Regions from separate parts of the Variovorax sp. FW301-JW7 genome, predicted to be linked through region 2. Evidence: riboswitches for the same ligand, from Rfam matches in the RefSeq annotation. Region 2 holds a riboswitch; the other holds the start of a gene.

Region 1 (6,588 bases), on a different contig from region 2:
TCGGCCATGTCGCGCAGCGTGTAGGGCACCTGCAGCGGGCGCCCGGCCATGGCCTGCAGCATCAGCGCCTGGATGTCGGGCACGCCGGCGTGCGGCAGGTGGGTGGAGTGGCCGATGTCGCGGTTGTCGAAGCGGATCACGTGGTGGCCGCCGGCCTGCGCCAGGGCGGCGCAGAACGCGTCGTCCCACGCGACCATCTGGGCGCCGAGGCCCATGACCAGCAACAGCGGCGGCGCCTCGGGGTCGCCGAAGCTGTCCCAGGCCAGTTCGATGCCGTTGGCGCGGGTGCGCCGTTCGGTGCGGGGCGCGACGGCGGTCATGCGGGCCTTTCTTTGCTTCTTGTTACTTGCGCTGCAGCAGCTTCGTGACTTCGTCCACGTTGGCCTGGATGCGCTGGCGCACCACGTCGAAGGCGTCGGCCTGCGATTTGGCGGCCAGGGTGGCCAGTTCCTTGATGTCGTCGACGGCGCGCTGGAACGACTGGCGGCCCAGCTCGTCGAGCTTGGCCAGGTTTTCCTTCGGGTCCTTGCCCGGCATCGCCTTGGCGGCGGTCTGCCATTCGGCAATGGCCGTCTTGATCATCTCGGTCTGTCGCTGCACCACGGTCTGCAGGCCCTGGTAGGACTTCTCGTTGGCCTGCATCAGTGCCTGCAGGTCCTTGCGGCCGCTGTCGAGCAGCTTGCCGGCGCCGCCGGTGAGGTTCAGGTTCTGCAGGCGCTCGGCCATGCCCTTGAGGTTCTTCATCGGATCGAGCATGTCCGCGGCGGACGGCGCCGCCTGCTTCGCGCCGGCGCTGCTGGCGGTGGTTTTTTTCGCGGCGGCTTTCTTGGCAGTGGCCATGGTGCGGAATCTCCTGTGTCGGGTGATGAAAACAATCGAACGGGTGGATGCAGGCAGCGGCCGGGCGGCCGGGGCCCGCCGCCACGATACGCCGGGCCGGCGCGGCTCAGGGCGCTCCAAGCGCGGATTTGCCTGCGGAGTTTCCCGGGGTGGCCCGCGCCGTCCGGCCCGGCCTGGCGGGCGCCGGCGCTTTCCGTGATGTGGGATGCCCCGGTCGATTGGCGGGCCGGGCGGGCGCGACTACAATCCGGCGCTCCGAGGAGCGTTGCAGCGCCGTCAGGCGTGAGGCTCGGACCACATCGCAACCACGCTCACCCGCTGTTCTCGCGGTGAGTTTTTCTTCCCCGTACGCAGTGGCATCTTTCAAACCAGTTTTGGAGTTCTCATGAGCGCTGTACTCAAGCCCACCCCCGTCTCGACCGCCGACCAGGCGATTGCCGACCTGTCCCTTGCCGCCTGGGGCCGCAAGGAAATCAAGATCGCCGAAACCGAGATGCCCGGCCTGATGGCCATCCGTGAAGAGTTCTCGAAGGGCCAGGCCCTGAAGGGCGCGCGCATCACGGGCTCGCTGCACATGACCATCCAGACGGCCGTGCTCATCGAGACGCTGCAAGCCCTGGGCGCCGAAGTGCGCTGGGCCTCGTGCAACATCTTCTCGACGCAGGACCACGCCGCCGCCGCCATCGCCGCCGCCGGCACGCCGGTGTTCGCCATCAAGGGCGAGTCGCTGAAGGACTACTGGGACTACACCCACGCCATCTTCGACTTCGGTCCCAAGGGCTCGAAGGGCGAAGGCCCGAACATGATCCTGGACGACGGCGGCGACGCCACGCTGCTCATGCACCTGGGCCAGCGCGCTGAAAAAGACCTGGGCGTGCTCGCCAACCCGACCAGCGAAGAAGAGCGCATTCTGTACGCCGCCATCAAGGCCAAGCTGGCCGTGGACGACACCTGGTACACCCGCAAGTCGGCCGAGATCATCGGCGTGACCGAAGAGACCACCACCGGCGTGCACCGCCTGAACGAGATGAGCGCCAAGGGCACGCTGCTGTTCCGCGCCATCAACGTGAACGACTCGGTCACCAAGAGCAAGTTCGACAACCTGTACGGCTGCCGCGAATCGCTGGTCGACGGCATCAAGCGCGCGACCGACGTGATGATCGCCGGCAAGGTGGCCTGCGTGGCCGGCTACGGCGACGTGGGCAAGGGCTCGGCCCAGGCCCTGCGCGCCCTGAGCGCCCAGGTGTGGGTCACCGAAATCGACCCGATCAACGCCCTGCAGGCCGCGATGGAAGGCTACAAGGTCGTGACCATGGAGTACGCCGCCGACAAGGCCGACATCTTCGTGACCACCACCGGCAACAAGGACGTCATCACGCACGACACCATGGTCAAGATGAAGGACCAGGCCATCGTCTGCAACATCGGCCACTTCGACAACGAGATCGACGTCGCGTCGATCGAGAAGTACGAATGGGAAGAGATCAAGCCGCAGGTGGACCACATCACCTTCCCGGACGGCAAGAAGATCATCCTGCTGGCCAAGGGCCGCCTCGTGAACCTGGGCTGCGGCACGGGCCACCCGAGCTTCGTGATGTCGTCGTCGTTCGCCAACCAGACCATTGCCCAGATCGAGCTGTTCACCAAGCCTGATGCGTATCAAGCCGGCAAGGTCTACGTCCTGCCCAAGCACCTGGACGAGAAGGTCGCGCGCCTGCACCTGAAGAAGGTCGGCGCCATGCTCACCGAGCTGACCGACGCCCAGGCCGCCTACATCGGCGTGAGCAAGAACGGCCCTTACAAGCCGGACACCTACCGTTATTGATCCGCGTGCGCGCCGATCAACTGTTGGTAGAACGCGGTATGGCCGCGTCGCGTTCGCAAGCCGTCCGGCTCATCGCCGGCGGCATGCGCTGGCGTGACGCGGGCACGAGCGACGCGTGGCGCAATGTCGTCAAGAACAAGGACGAAGTGCCCGAGTCGGCCGAGCTCGAGCTCGCCGACGCCGCCGAGGCACGCTACGTGTCGCGCGGCGGCCTCAAGCTCGAAGGTGCGCTGAAAGCCAGCGGCGTGGACCCGACGGGCAGGCTCTGCCTGGACGTCGGCCAGTCGACCGGCGGTTTCACCGACTGCTTGTTGCAGCACGGTGCCGCCAAGGTGGTGGGCATCGATGTGGGCCACGGGCAGCTGCATCCGCGCATGCGCGAGGACGAACGCGTGGTCGCCATCGAAGGCGTCAATGCGCGGGCGTTGTCGCCGGCCGATCTGCAGGTGGACGATGAAGAAGGCGCAGAAACTGGCGAGGCGGTCGAAGTTGTCGAAGCCCCGCCTGAACCCCGCTTCGACCTCATCGTCGGCGACCTGTCGTTCATCTCGCTCACGCTGGTACTGCCGGCCGTGGTGCAGTTCCTGGCCGACGACGGCCAGTTGCTGATGCTGGTCAAGCCGCAGTTCGAGTTGCAGCCCGGCCAGGTCGGCAAGGGTGGCATCGTGCGCGACGAGGCGATGTACCCTGTGGTCGAGAAGCGCCTGCACGACGCCTGCGCGGCGCTCGGGCTGAAGGTGCTGCGCTGGTTCGACAGCCCGATCGCCGGGGGCGACGGCAACCGCGAGTTTTTCATTCACGCCGTTCGTGCTGCTGCCAAGGCGGGCGACGGTTCCTAAGGAGACGCAGGTGCGCCTTCCGCTGAGTTTCGAATTCTTCCCGACCAAGACGCCCGAAGGCGCGGTCAAGCTGCGCGCCGTGCGCCAGCAGCTGTATGTGCGCAAGCCGCAGTTCTGCTCGGTCACCTACGGCGCGGGCGGCTCCACGCACCAGGGCACCTTCGGTGCGGTGCAAGAGATCCTGGCCGAGGGCGTGGACGCCGCCAGCCACTTCTCGTGCATCGGCGCCACGCGCGCCACTGTGCGCGAGCAGCTGGCCGAGCTGAAGGCCATCGGCGTGAAGCGCCTCGTGGCGCTGCGCGGCGACCTGCCCAGCGGCTACGGCATCGGTGGCGAGTTCCAGTACGCGAGCGACCTCGTCGCCTTCATCCGCGAAGAGACCGGCCGCGACTTCCACATCGAGGTGGCCTGCTACCCCGAAATTCACCCGCAGGCGCGCTCGCCCGAAGCCGACCTGCAGGCCTTCGAGACCAAGGTGAAGGCGGGGGCCGACTCGGCCATCACGCAGTATTTCTTCAGCCCCGAGGCCTACTTCCGCTTCGTCGACGACGCGCGCAAGCTGGGGCTCGACACGCCGATCGTGCCGGGCATCATGCCCATCACGAGCTCGACGCAGCTCATGCGTTTCTCGGACGCCTGCGGCGCCGAGATTCCGCGCTGGATTCGCCTGCGCCTGCAGGGCTTCGGCGACGACACGGCCTCGATCAAGGCCTTCGGCCTGGACGTGGTGACCGACCTGTGCGAGCGCCTGCAAAAGGGCGGCGCACCCGCGATCCACTTCTACACGATGAACCAGTCGGCGGCCACGCTGGCGATCCTGGAGCGCCTGGATTGAGAGGGCTGCGCGCGGTCGCCGTCGCGGTCTCCTGCGTGCTCGCAGGGTGCACCATGCCGCCTGCCACGCAGGAGAAAGACGCGGACACCGCCGCCGTGCCGGCGGCGTCCGGCAAGCGGCTGCAGCCGCTGGGACGCGGCCTGGCCGTGCCGCCCGGCGCCGCCCCGCGCTCGGCCGTGCCGTCGGTGCGCTACGACCTCGCGGTGTCCGGCACCGGCGAGGCGCTGGACGACGGCGTGCCTGGTGATGAGCCGCGCGAGATCTTCGAGCGCGGCGGGGCCTCGTGGTACGGCATCCAGTTCCATCAGCGCAAGACCGCCAACGGCGAGCGCTTCGACATGGGCGCCATGACGGCGGCCCACAAGACGCTGCCCTTCAACACGCGCGTGTGCGTGCGCAGCCTGGTCAATGGCAGCGAGGTGCTGGTGCGCGTCAACGACCGCGGGCCCTTCACGCCGGGCCGCATCATCGACCTGAGCCGCGCCGCGGCCGACCGCATCGGCCTCACGGGGCTGGGCATCAAGCAGGTGGCGCTGTCGGTCATCGACCGCGAAGGCATGCGCTGCGGCGGCGAGGCCGTGGCCGCGGGCGACCTGCAGGCTGCGCCGGAAGCGCCGACGTCGCGCGTGCGTGCGCCGGCCCCTGCGCGCAAGCGGGCGGTCGTGCCGCCGCGCAAGCGCCGCTGAGCGGCCGGCCTCAGCCGCCGCTCTCGAGCGAGTAGGCGGCGTTGCGGTCTTGCGCCAGGCGCTCGGCCAGCTGGGGCAGTGCCTCGGCCAGTTGCGCCTTCAGCGTGTAGGGCGGGTTGATCAGGAACATCCCGCTCGCCGGCAGGCCCGGACGCTGCGTTTCGCCCGAGGCGGCGTCCTTCGTGATCTTGCTCGACTTGACGGTCAGCGTGGCGTGCAGCCACGACTTGCCGGCCTTGGTCGCCATCGTCTTCAGGCGGCGCGGCAGGTCGTGCGCCTCGGGGCGCGGAATGATCGGGTACCAGACGGCATACGTGCCCGTGGCGAAGCGCTTGAGCGCCTCGGCCGCGAAGTCGAGCACGCGGCCGTAGTCGGTCTTCATTTCGTAACTCGGGTCCATCAGCACCAGCGCGCGGCGCGAGGGCGGCGGCAGGAACTTGGTGGCGCTGCCGAAGCCGTCTTCGGTCAACACGGCGATCTGCCGGCCGGCTTCGAGCTGCGCGATGTTGGCGCCGAGCGTGCGCGAATCGGTCGGGTGCAGCTCGAACAGCTTGAGCTTGTCGTGGTCGCGCAGCAGGTGCTGCACGATGAACGGCGAGCCGGGGTAGACGCGGGCGCCGCCCTTGGGGTTGAAGTCGTGGATCACGCTGAGGTAGCGGGCGATGGCTTCGGCGACCGGCTTTTCCTCGGCGGGGGCTGCCGCTTTCTTGCCAGCCGTTTTCGCGGCTGGCGCGGGCGTTTCGGCCGCTTTTGTCGGCGCGGGGAAGAAGCGCAGCACGCCGTCGGCCGCTTCGCCGCTGGTGCCGGCGTAGTCGCCGTCGAGCCGGTACAGGCCGGCGCCTGCGTGGGTGTCGACGACGGTCAGCGCGGCGTCTTTTTCAAGCAGGTGGTCGAGGGTGGCAATCAGGACCGTGTGCTTGAGCACGTCGGCGTGGTTGCCGGCATGGAACGCGTGGCGGTAACTGAACATGGAATGAGGCCTGAAAAAGTGAAAAGGGGAGCGCTAGACTCGCGCGGCGCTACATTGATTTACAAAACACAACGAGGGGCAGCAATGCGAGGAGCCGGATGGCGATTTTGGGGCCTGTGCGTCGGCGCGGGCGTTTTGTCTATTTTGACGGGCTGCGCCTCGGTCACCCACGGGACGACCCAGAACGTGAAGATCGAGACCCTTTCGCCCGAGGGCAAGGTGGTCGACGGCGCCCGCTGCAGGGTTTCGAACGATCGCAATGATGCGGTGGTGCGCTCCGGCCTGACCCTGCCGGTGCGGCGCTCGGGCGAGAACCTGAGCATCGAATGCACCCAGGTCGGCCAGCCGCCGGCGCGCGGCCAGGCGATTTCGCGCGCCAACGTGGGCCTGGTCGGCAACGTGATGATCGGCGGCCTGATCGGCGTGGCGATCGACACCGGCACCGGGGCGGGCTTCAACTACCCGAGCTGGATCCGGCTGATCTTCGGCGAGGTGCGCAGTTTCGACCGCAGCGCGCAGACCGGCGACGAGGCGACGGTCGGCATGAAGATCGGCACGACCGAGATGGCAGCCGCGCCGGCGCCGAAGACCGC
Region 2 (6,588 bases):
GTGGCCGGCGCCCTCGGCCCGACGCCCAAGACGGCCAGCATCAGCCCCGACGTGAACGACCCGGGCGCACGCAATGTCGATTTCGAATCGCTGCGCGCGGCGTACTACGAGCAGACCGAAGCGCTGGTCGAGGGCGGCGCCGACGTGATCCTGGTCGAGACCATCTTCGACACGCTCAACGCCAAGGCCGCGCTGTTCGCGGTGGACGAGTACTTCGACAACAGCGGCCAGCGCCTGCCGCTGATCATCAGCGGCACGGTGACCGATGCCTCGGGCCGCATCCTCAGCGGCCAGACCGTCACCGCCTTCTGGCACAGCGTGCGCCATGCACAGCCGCTGGCCATCGGCCTGAACTGCGCGCTGGGCGCAACGCTGATGCGCCCCTACATCCAGGAGCTGGCGCGCGTGGCGGGCGACACCTACATCAGCTGCTACCCGAACGCCGGCCTGCCCAACCCGATGAGCGACACCGGCTTCGACGAGACGCCCGACGTCACCTCGCGCCTGCTGCACGAGTTCGCGGCCGAGGGGCTGGTGAACATCGTGGGCGGCTGCTGCGGCACCACGCCGGACCACATCGCGGCGATCGGCGCGGCGGTGGCGCCTGCGAAGGGGCGTGCACTCAACAGCAACGGCTTCTACAAAGAAGCCGCCTGACGCCGGGCGCCACGCGCGCCTTCGGCTGATTGACGGCTCCCCGCCCCACGCCTACGCTGGGGCGCACAGGAGCCCCCCATGAACGCCACATCCTTCTTGCGCCGCGCTGCCTTGGGCGCGTTCGTCTTGCTGCTGCCGTTCGCGGCGGCGGCGCAGCAGGCTTTCACGCGCGGCGCGGTCAATATGCGCGCCGGGCCCTCGGGCGACTACCCGCTGGTGGCACGGCTCGGGCCGGGGCAGCCGGTCGACGTGGTCGGCTGCACCAGCGGCTATGGCTGGTGCGACGTGGTGCTGCCCGACGGCGGGCGCGGCTGGGTCTGGGCCAGGAACCTCGACTACGCCTACCAGCAGCAGCGCGTGCCGCTGGCCACCTACGGCGCGGTCATCGGCGTGCCGATCGTGAGCTTCGTGATCGGCAGCTACTGGGCCGACTACTACCGCGACCGCCCCTGGTACGGCGACCGGCGCTGGTGGGGCCAGCGGCCCCCGCCGCCGATCGCAGGCTGGCGCCCGCCGCCGCCCGTGCACCCGGGCTGGCAGCCGAGGCCCTGGCCGCCGGGGCCTGGCGTGCGTCCGCCCCACGGACCTGGGGTCCGTCCTCCGCACGGGCCTGGCATCCGGCCGCCCGTCGACCCGGGGTTCCGTCCGCCGCGCCCGCAGCCGGGCTTCCGGCCCGGGCCGCCGCCGGGCGTGTCGCATCCGCACCCGGGCGGAGGCCGGCCCGGTGGGGGCGGCGGGGGTGGAGGAGGGCGTCCGCACGGCGGGGGCGGTGGGCACGGCGGTGGAGGCGGGCACGGCGGTGGAGGCGGGCACGGCCACGGCCACGGAAAGAATTGACCCAGCTCACACGGCCGGCGTCCCGATGCCGGCCGCCGCCTGACGGTCGCGCGCGATCAGCGCCACGAAGCGCTGCGCGCCCAGGCCCAGCGGCCGTTCGCGCGACCACACCACGTCCACCCACAGGTCCAGCCCGTTGCTGAGGTTCTCGAACGGGATCTCGACCAGCGCGCCCGCCGCCACGTGCGGGCGCGCGAAGTTGCGCGGCAGCCAGCCCCAGCCCAGCCCGGCGGTGATCAGGCTCAGCGCGGCCAGCGCGTTGTCGGTGCGCCAGACATGCCGCGCGAACACGAAGCGCGGGTCGCTGGTGGCGAGGTCGCGCCCCGCCACCACGATCTGGCGCGTGTTGGTCAGGTGCTCCTCGCGCAGGCGCCCGCCGGCCGCCGCGCGCAGCACGGGGTGCTCGGGCGCCATCACGGCCACCATGGTGTCGCTGCCCACCTCCTGGAAGCCCTCGCGGCCGTCGAGGCTGGGGCGCTCGAACACCAGCGCCAGCTGCGCCCGGCCGCTGTGCAGCAGCGCCAGCGCATCGGCCTGCGGCGCGGCCAGCACCTCGACCTGCAGCAGCGGGTAGTCGTCGGCCAGCGCGGCCAGCGGCCCGCTCCAGGGCGCGGCCAGCAGCTCGGGCGCGATGGCCAGCGTGAGCCGGTCTTCCAGCCCCTGCGTGAGCGCCAGCGCCTGCACCTGCAACTGCCGCAGCTGGGCCGCGAGCAGCCGCGCCTGCGGCTCGAGCGAGCGCGCGGCCGACGTGGGCTGGGGCTCGCGGCCGCTGCGGTCGAACAGTGGCAGCGCCAGCTCGGCCTCGAGGTTCGCAATGGCCATGCTCACGGCCGACGGCACCTTGCGCAGCGCCCGCGCGGCGGCCGAGAACGAGCCGTGGTCGATCACGGCCAGGAAGACCTCGACGTTGTCGCTGGAGAAAGCCATGGCGTCCCGATCTATCAATAAAACTGAAACAAGTTAACTTTTTATATCAACTAAAAGCAAATAAAGTCCCTCCATCGCAGTCAAACACACAGAGAAACAGTCATGCAGGGCCTTCAGCGTCGGATCGTTTACATCTCCCTCTACGAGGGCATCGCCATCGTGGCGGCCAGCGCCGGCCTGGCCCTGATGTCGGACGCGGGGCTCGGCCACTCGGGCCTGCTGGCCGTGGGCGCCTCGGTGATCGCGGTGATCTGGAACCTGACGTTCAACGCCCTGTTCGAGCGCTGGGAGTCGCGCCAGGCGGTGCGCGGGCGCAGCCTGAAGCGCCGCATCGCCCACGCCATCGGCTTCGAGGGCGGCCTGATCGCCTTCCTGGTGCCGATGCTGGCCTGGGGCCTGGGCGTGTCGCTCTGGCAGGCGCTGGTGATGGACCTGGGCCTGGTGGTGTTCTTCCTGGTCTACACCTTCGTCTTCAACTGGGCCTTCGACCGCGTGTTCGGCCTGCCGGCCTCGGCCATGGGTGAAGCGCAGCCTGCGTAAGCCTGCGCTTACTTAACGGATTTATCGCGCCGGCTTGAGCGCAGCGGACGAGCGCATCGCCAGGGCACCGCTCAGGCGCAGGCGCTCGTTCTCGTTGAAGAGCGTCTCGCGCAGCTGGGCCCGCTCGGCCTCGGGCGCGCTGGCGTAGCGGTCGAGCCGCGCATTCCATTCCTGGGTTTCCTGGTCGAGCGTGGCCAGGCCGCGCGCCACCTCGTAGCCGTAGGTCTCGCTGCGCGCGGCAAAGCGCTCCTGGGGGCTGGCGCCGCGCGCCTGCAGCGCCTCGGTCTGGCGCATCACGTCCAGATGGGCCACCGCCTCCTTGCGCACCTCGCGCTGCGCGGGCGACAGCCAGGCCTGCTCGCTCTGCGCCAGCGCCGCGGCACGCTGTTCGGGCGTGAGGTCGGGGTTGGACAGCAACTCCATCTTCTCGGCCATGAACCGGTCCTGCCGGATCTGGTCGCCGAACAGGCCTTCGATTTCCTCGGGCGCGAAGAACTGCCGGCGCACCGCCTCGCGCGCCTCCAGGCTGCGACGCAAAAAGGCCGGGTCGCCGGGCACGGGCGGCTGCAGGGTGCGCAGGGCCTCCTGCATGTCGACGTAGCGCTCCAGCAGGCCCAGTGCGCGCACGCGCCAGTCTTCGCGCAGGCGCTGGGCGAGCAGGGCGGGCGCGCGGGCCATCAGCGTGGCCTTGCTGTCGGCCTGCGCTTCGGCGAGCACCTGGTCGAAGAGGGTGATGAGGTCGCTGGTGAGCAGGGCGTCGGGGGCCGCCGCAGCTTGCGGCACCGGCGGGGGCGCGCCGGGCACCGCGACCGCCGCCGTGGGGCGGGGCGCGGCGGCCTGAGGCGCATCGACCGCCCCGGGGCCGAGCGCCAGCCAGCCGGTCCCCGCGGCCACCAGCGCGACGGCGCCGATGGTCAAGGCCACACCGCGCATGCGCCGCGTCCTCAGAGCCCCGCGCTCTTGAGTCGCGCGGCCTGTTCCCTGAACAGCTCCGGCGGCTTCTTCTCGTAGTACGGGAACTGGCTGCCGTAGGTGTTGCCGAAGGCCTGGTTCACCTCGTCCAGGTGGTTCTGGCGGTAGTCGCCCAGGTGGGTGCCCAGGCGCGTGGTGCAGACCGCGAGCAGGCCGTCGTTGGCCTCACCGAAGAAGAACAGGCTGCCCAGGGTCGACAGCGCCGTGTCGCTCGGGTCGAACAGGTTGAAGCTGGTCGACACGCCCGACCACGAGTAGTAGCGCACGCCGTTGGCCACCGCCGCGCCGCTCTTCACGTCGCACGACGAGCCCGGCGCGGGGCGCCCCTGCGGGAACTTGGCGTCGAAGGCCGCGCCGCCCGCCGTGGTCAGCGAGGCCAGCGCGTTCAGCGGCACCTCGGGCAGCTGGCTCGGGTCCTTGCCCGAGAGGAACCCGATCAGCCCCGTCAGCAGGCCGACGGCCTTCACCACCAGGGTCTGGCCGATGCCGCCTTCGGGCAGCTTGGCCAGCAGATCGGCCACCTTCGAGCCGCCGTTGGCGCCGCCCACCGAGGTGACCGAGGCCACCATGTCGGGCGCCACCGCCGCCACGTAGCGCACCGTGGGCGAGCCCTGCGAATGGCCGATGAGGTTGAACTTGAGCGTGGGGTTCTGCTCCAGCGCGCGGATGGTCTTGAGCTCCTGCAGCAGCTGCTCGCCGCGGATCTCGGAGGTGTTGGTGCCCGACACCTGTGCCACGTACACCTTGGCGCCCGCCGCGGCCAGCCTGCCGGGGATGTCGTAGAAGTAGTCGACGCCCAGCAGGTTGTCGAAGCCCAGCAGGCCGTGGACCAGCACGATCGGGTACTTCGTCTTCGCCGTGTCGGAGGTGACGCGGGCCTCGACGCGCGTGGCGCTGTCGCCGGCGGCGGCACGCGCCGGTGGCGCATGAACCGCGAGGGCCGCAGCGGCCAGGAGGCCGCAGCTCAAGGCCACGGCGCGCATCGGGGTGGCTGCATGCTGCAACCGGACATTCCACTTCCTGGCCATCGGCGAACTCCCTTACGTTTGGTTAAAAACACGAACGTTCGTTCAGAAACGGTGGGCGCATTCTGTTGACCCGTGCAGGAATGAAAACTGGGGTTTTCCCAGGGCGCAATCGAATCGACCTAAAATGCGCGACTTCCCAAGGAGCGTTGCAGCGGTTCGCCACAGAGGCGAATCGTCAGGCTTGGGGCGACAACGACGCTCGCCTGTTCGACTCTTCCGCAGGTGAGGCCATGTCCCAGATTCCCGCATCCGTTTCCGCTCCCGTTGCTCCCCCTCCCATGAAGCTGTCCGGCCTCGAACCGGTCGCCATCGGCGAGGGCACGCTGTTCGTCAACATCGGCGAGCGCACCAACGTCACCGGCTCCAAGGCCTTCGCGCGCATGATCCTCAACGGCCAGTTCGAGGACGCCCTGGCCGTCGCGCGCCAGCAGGTCGAGAACGGCGCGCAGGTGATCGACATCAACATGGACGAGGCCATGCTCGACAGCAAGGTCGCCATGGTCCGCTTCCTGAACCTCATTGCCAGCGAGCCCGACATCGCACGCGTGCCGGTGATGGTCGACAGCTCGAAGTGGGACGTCATCGAGGCCGGCCTGCGCTGCATCCAGGGCAAGGGCATCGTCAACTCGATCTCCATGAAGGAGGGCGTCGACAAATTCAAGCACGAGGCCAAGCTGGTCAAGCGCTACGGCGCCGCCGCCGTGGTCATGGCCTTCGACGAGAAGGGCCAGGCCGACACCTACGCACGCAAGATCGAGATCTGCGAGCGCGCCTACCGCGTGCTGGTCGACGAGGTGGGCTTTCCGCCCGAGGACATCATCTTCGACCCGAACATCTTCGCGATCGCCACCGGCATCGAGGAGCACGACAACTACGCGGTCGACTTCATCGAAGCCGTGCGCTGGATCAAGCAGAACCTGCCGGGCGCCAAGGTGTCGGGCGGCGTGAGCAACGTGAGCTTCAGCTTCCGCGGCAACGACCCGATGCGCGAAGCCATCCACACCGTGTTCCTGTACCACGCCATCCAGGCGGGCATGGACATGGGCATCGTCAACGCCGGCATGGTCGGCGTGTACGACGACCTGGAGCCCACGCTGCGTGAGCGCGTCGAAGACGTGGTGCTCAACCGCCGTCCCGACGCCGGCGAGCGCCTGGTCGAAGTGGCCGAGACCGCCAAGAGCGGTGCCAAGGACGAAAGCAAGCGCCTCGAGTGGCGCGGCACGCCGGAGCAGCCGGTGCACGTCAACCAGCGCCTGTCGCACGCCATGGTGCACGGCATCACCGACTTCATCGTCGAAGACACCGAAGAGGCCTACCAGCAGATCCTGGCCAAGGGCGGCCGCCCGCTGCACGTGATCGAAGGCCCGCTCATGGACGGCATGAACATCGTGGGCGACCTGTTCGGCGCCGGCAAGATGTTCCTGCCGCAGGTGGTCAAGTCGGCACGCGTCATGAAGTCGGCCGTGGCCCACCTGCTGCCCTACATCGAAGCCGAAAAGCTGCGCGACGAGGCCGCCGGCCGCGACGTGCGCACCAAGGGCAAGATCATCATCGCCACGGTGAAGGGCGACGTGCACGACATCGGCAAGAACATCGTCACCGTCGTGCTCCAGTGCAACAACTTCGA

Evidence for each region. Region 2 has a riboswitch for S-adenosylhomocysteine ahead of metH (methionine synthase). Riboswitches for the same ligand answer to the same signal wherever they lie in the genome.
Region 1: it holds a riboswitch for S-adenosylhomocysteine, as region 2 does, so the genes downstream of both, ahcY (adenosylhomocysteinase) here and metH (methionine synthase) in region 2, are expected to answer to the same signal.

Annotation. Positions count from the first base shown of each region.
Region 1 is NZ_JBYTBC010000005.1:62,737-69,324, forward strand. It holds gene AC3WQM_RS15430 (alpha/beta fold hydrolase) at 1-320, opposite strand, end outside; gene phaP (TIGR01841 family phasin) at 343-840, opposite strand; S-adenosyl-L-homocysteine riboswitch at 1,092-1,160, shown strand; gene ahcY (adenosylhomocysteinase) at 1,226-2,665, shown strand; gene AC3WQM_RS15445 (TlyA family RNA methyltransferase) at 2,671-3,504, shown strand; gene metF (methylenetetrahydrofolate reductase [NAD(P)H]) at 3,515-4,339, shown strand; gene AC3WQM_RS15455 (septal ring lytic transglycosylase RlpA family protein) at 4,393-5,025, shown strand; gene AC3WQM_RS15460 (23S rRNA (adenine(2030)-N(6))-methyltransferase RlmJ) at 5,036-5,995, opposite strand; gene AC3WQM_RS15465 (hypothetical protein) at 6,182-6,588, shown strand, end outside.
Region 2 is NZ_JBYTBC010000010.1:31,955-38,542, forward strand. It holds gene AC3WQM_RS24415 (homocysteine S-methyltransferase family protein) at 1-657, shown strand, start outside; gene AC3WQM_RS24420 (SH3 domain-containing protein) at 736-1,494, shown strand; gene AC3WQM_RS24425 (LysR family transcriptional regulator) at 1,501-2,421, opposite strand; gene AC3WQM_RS24430 (PACE efflux transporter) at 2,524-2,961, shown strand; gene AC3WQM_RS24435 (lipase secretion chaperone) at 2,983-3,894, opposite strand; gene AC3WQM_RS24440 (esterase/lipase family protein) at 3,906-4,961, opposite strand; S-adenosyl-L-homocysteine riboswitch at 5,094-5,169, shown strand; gene metH (methionine synthase) at 5,192-6,588, shown strand, end outside.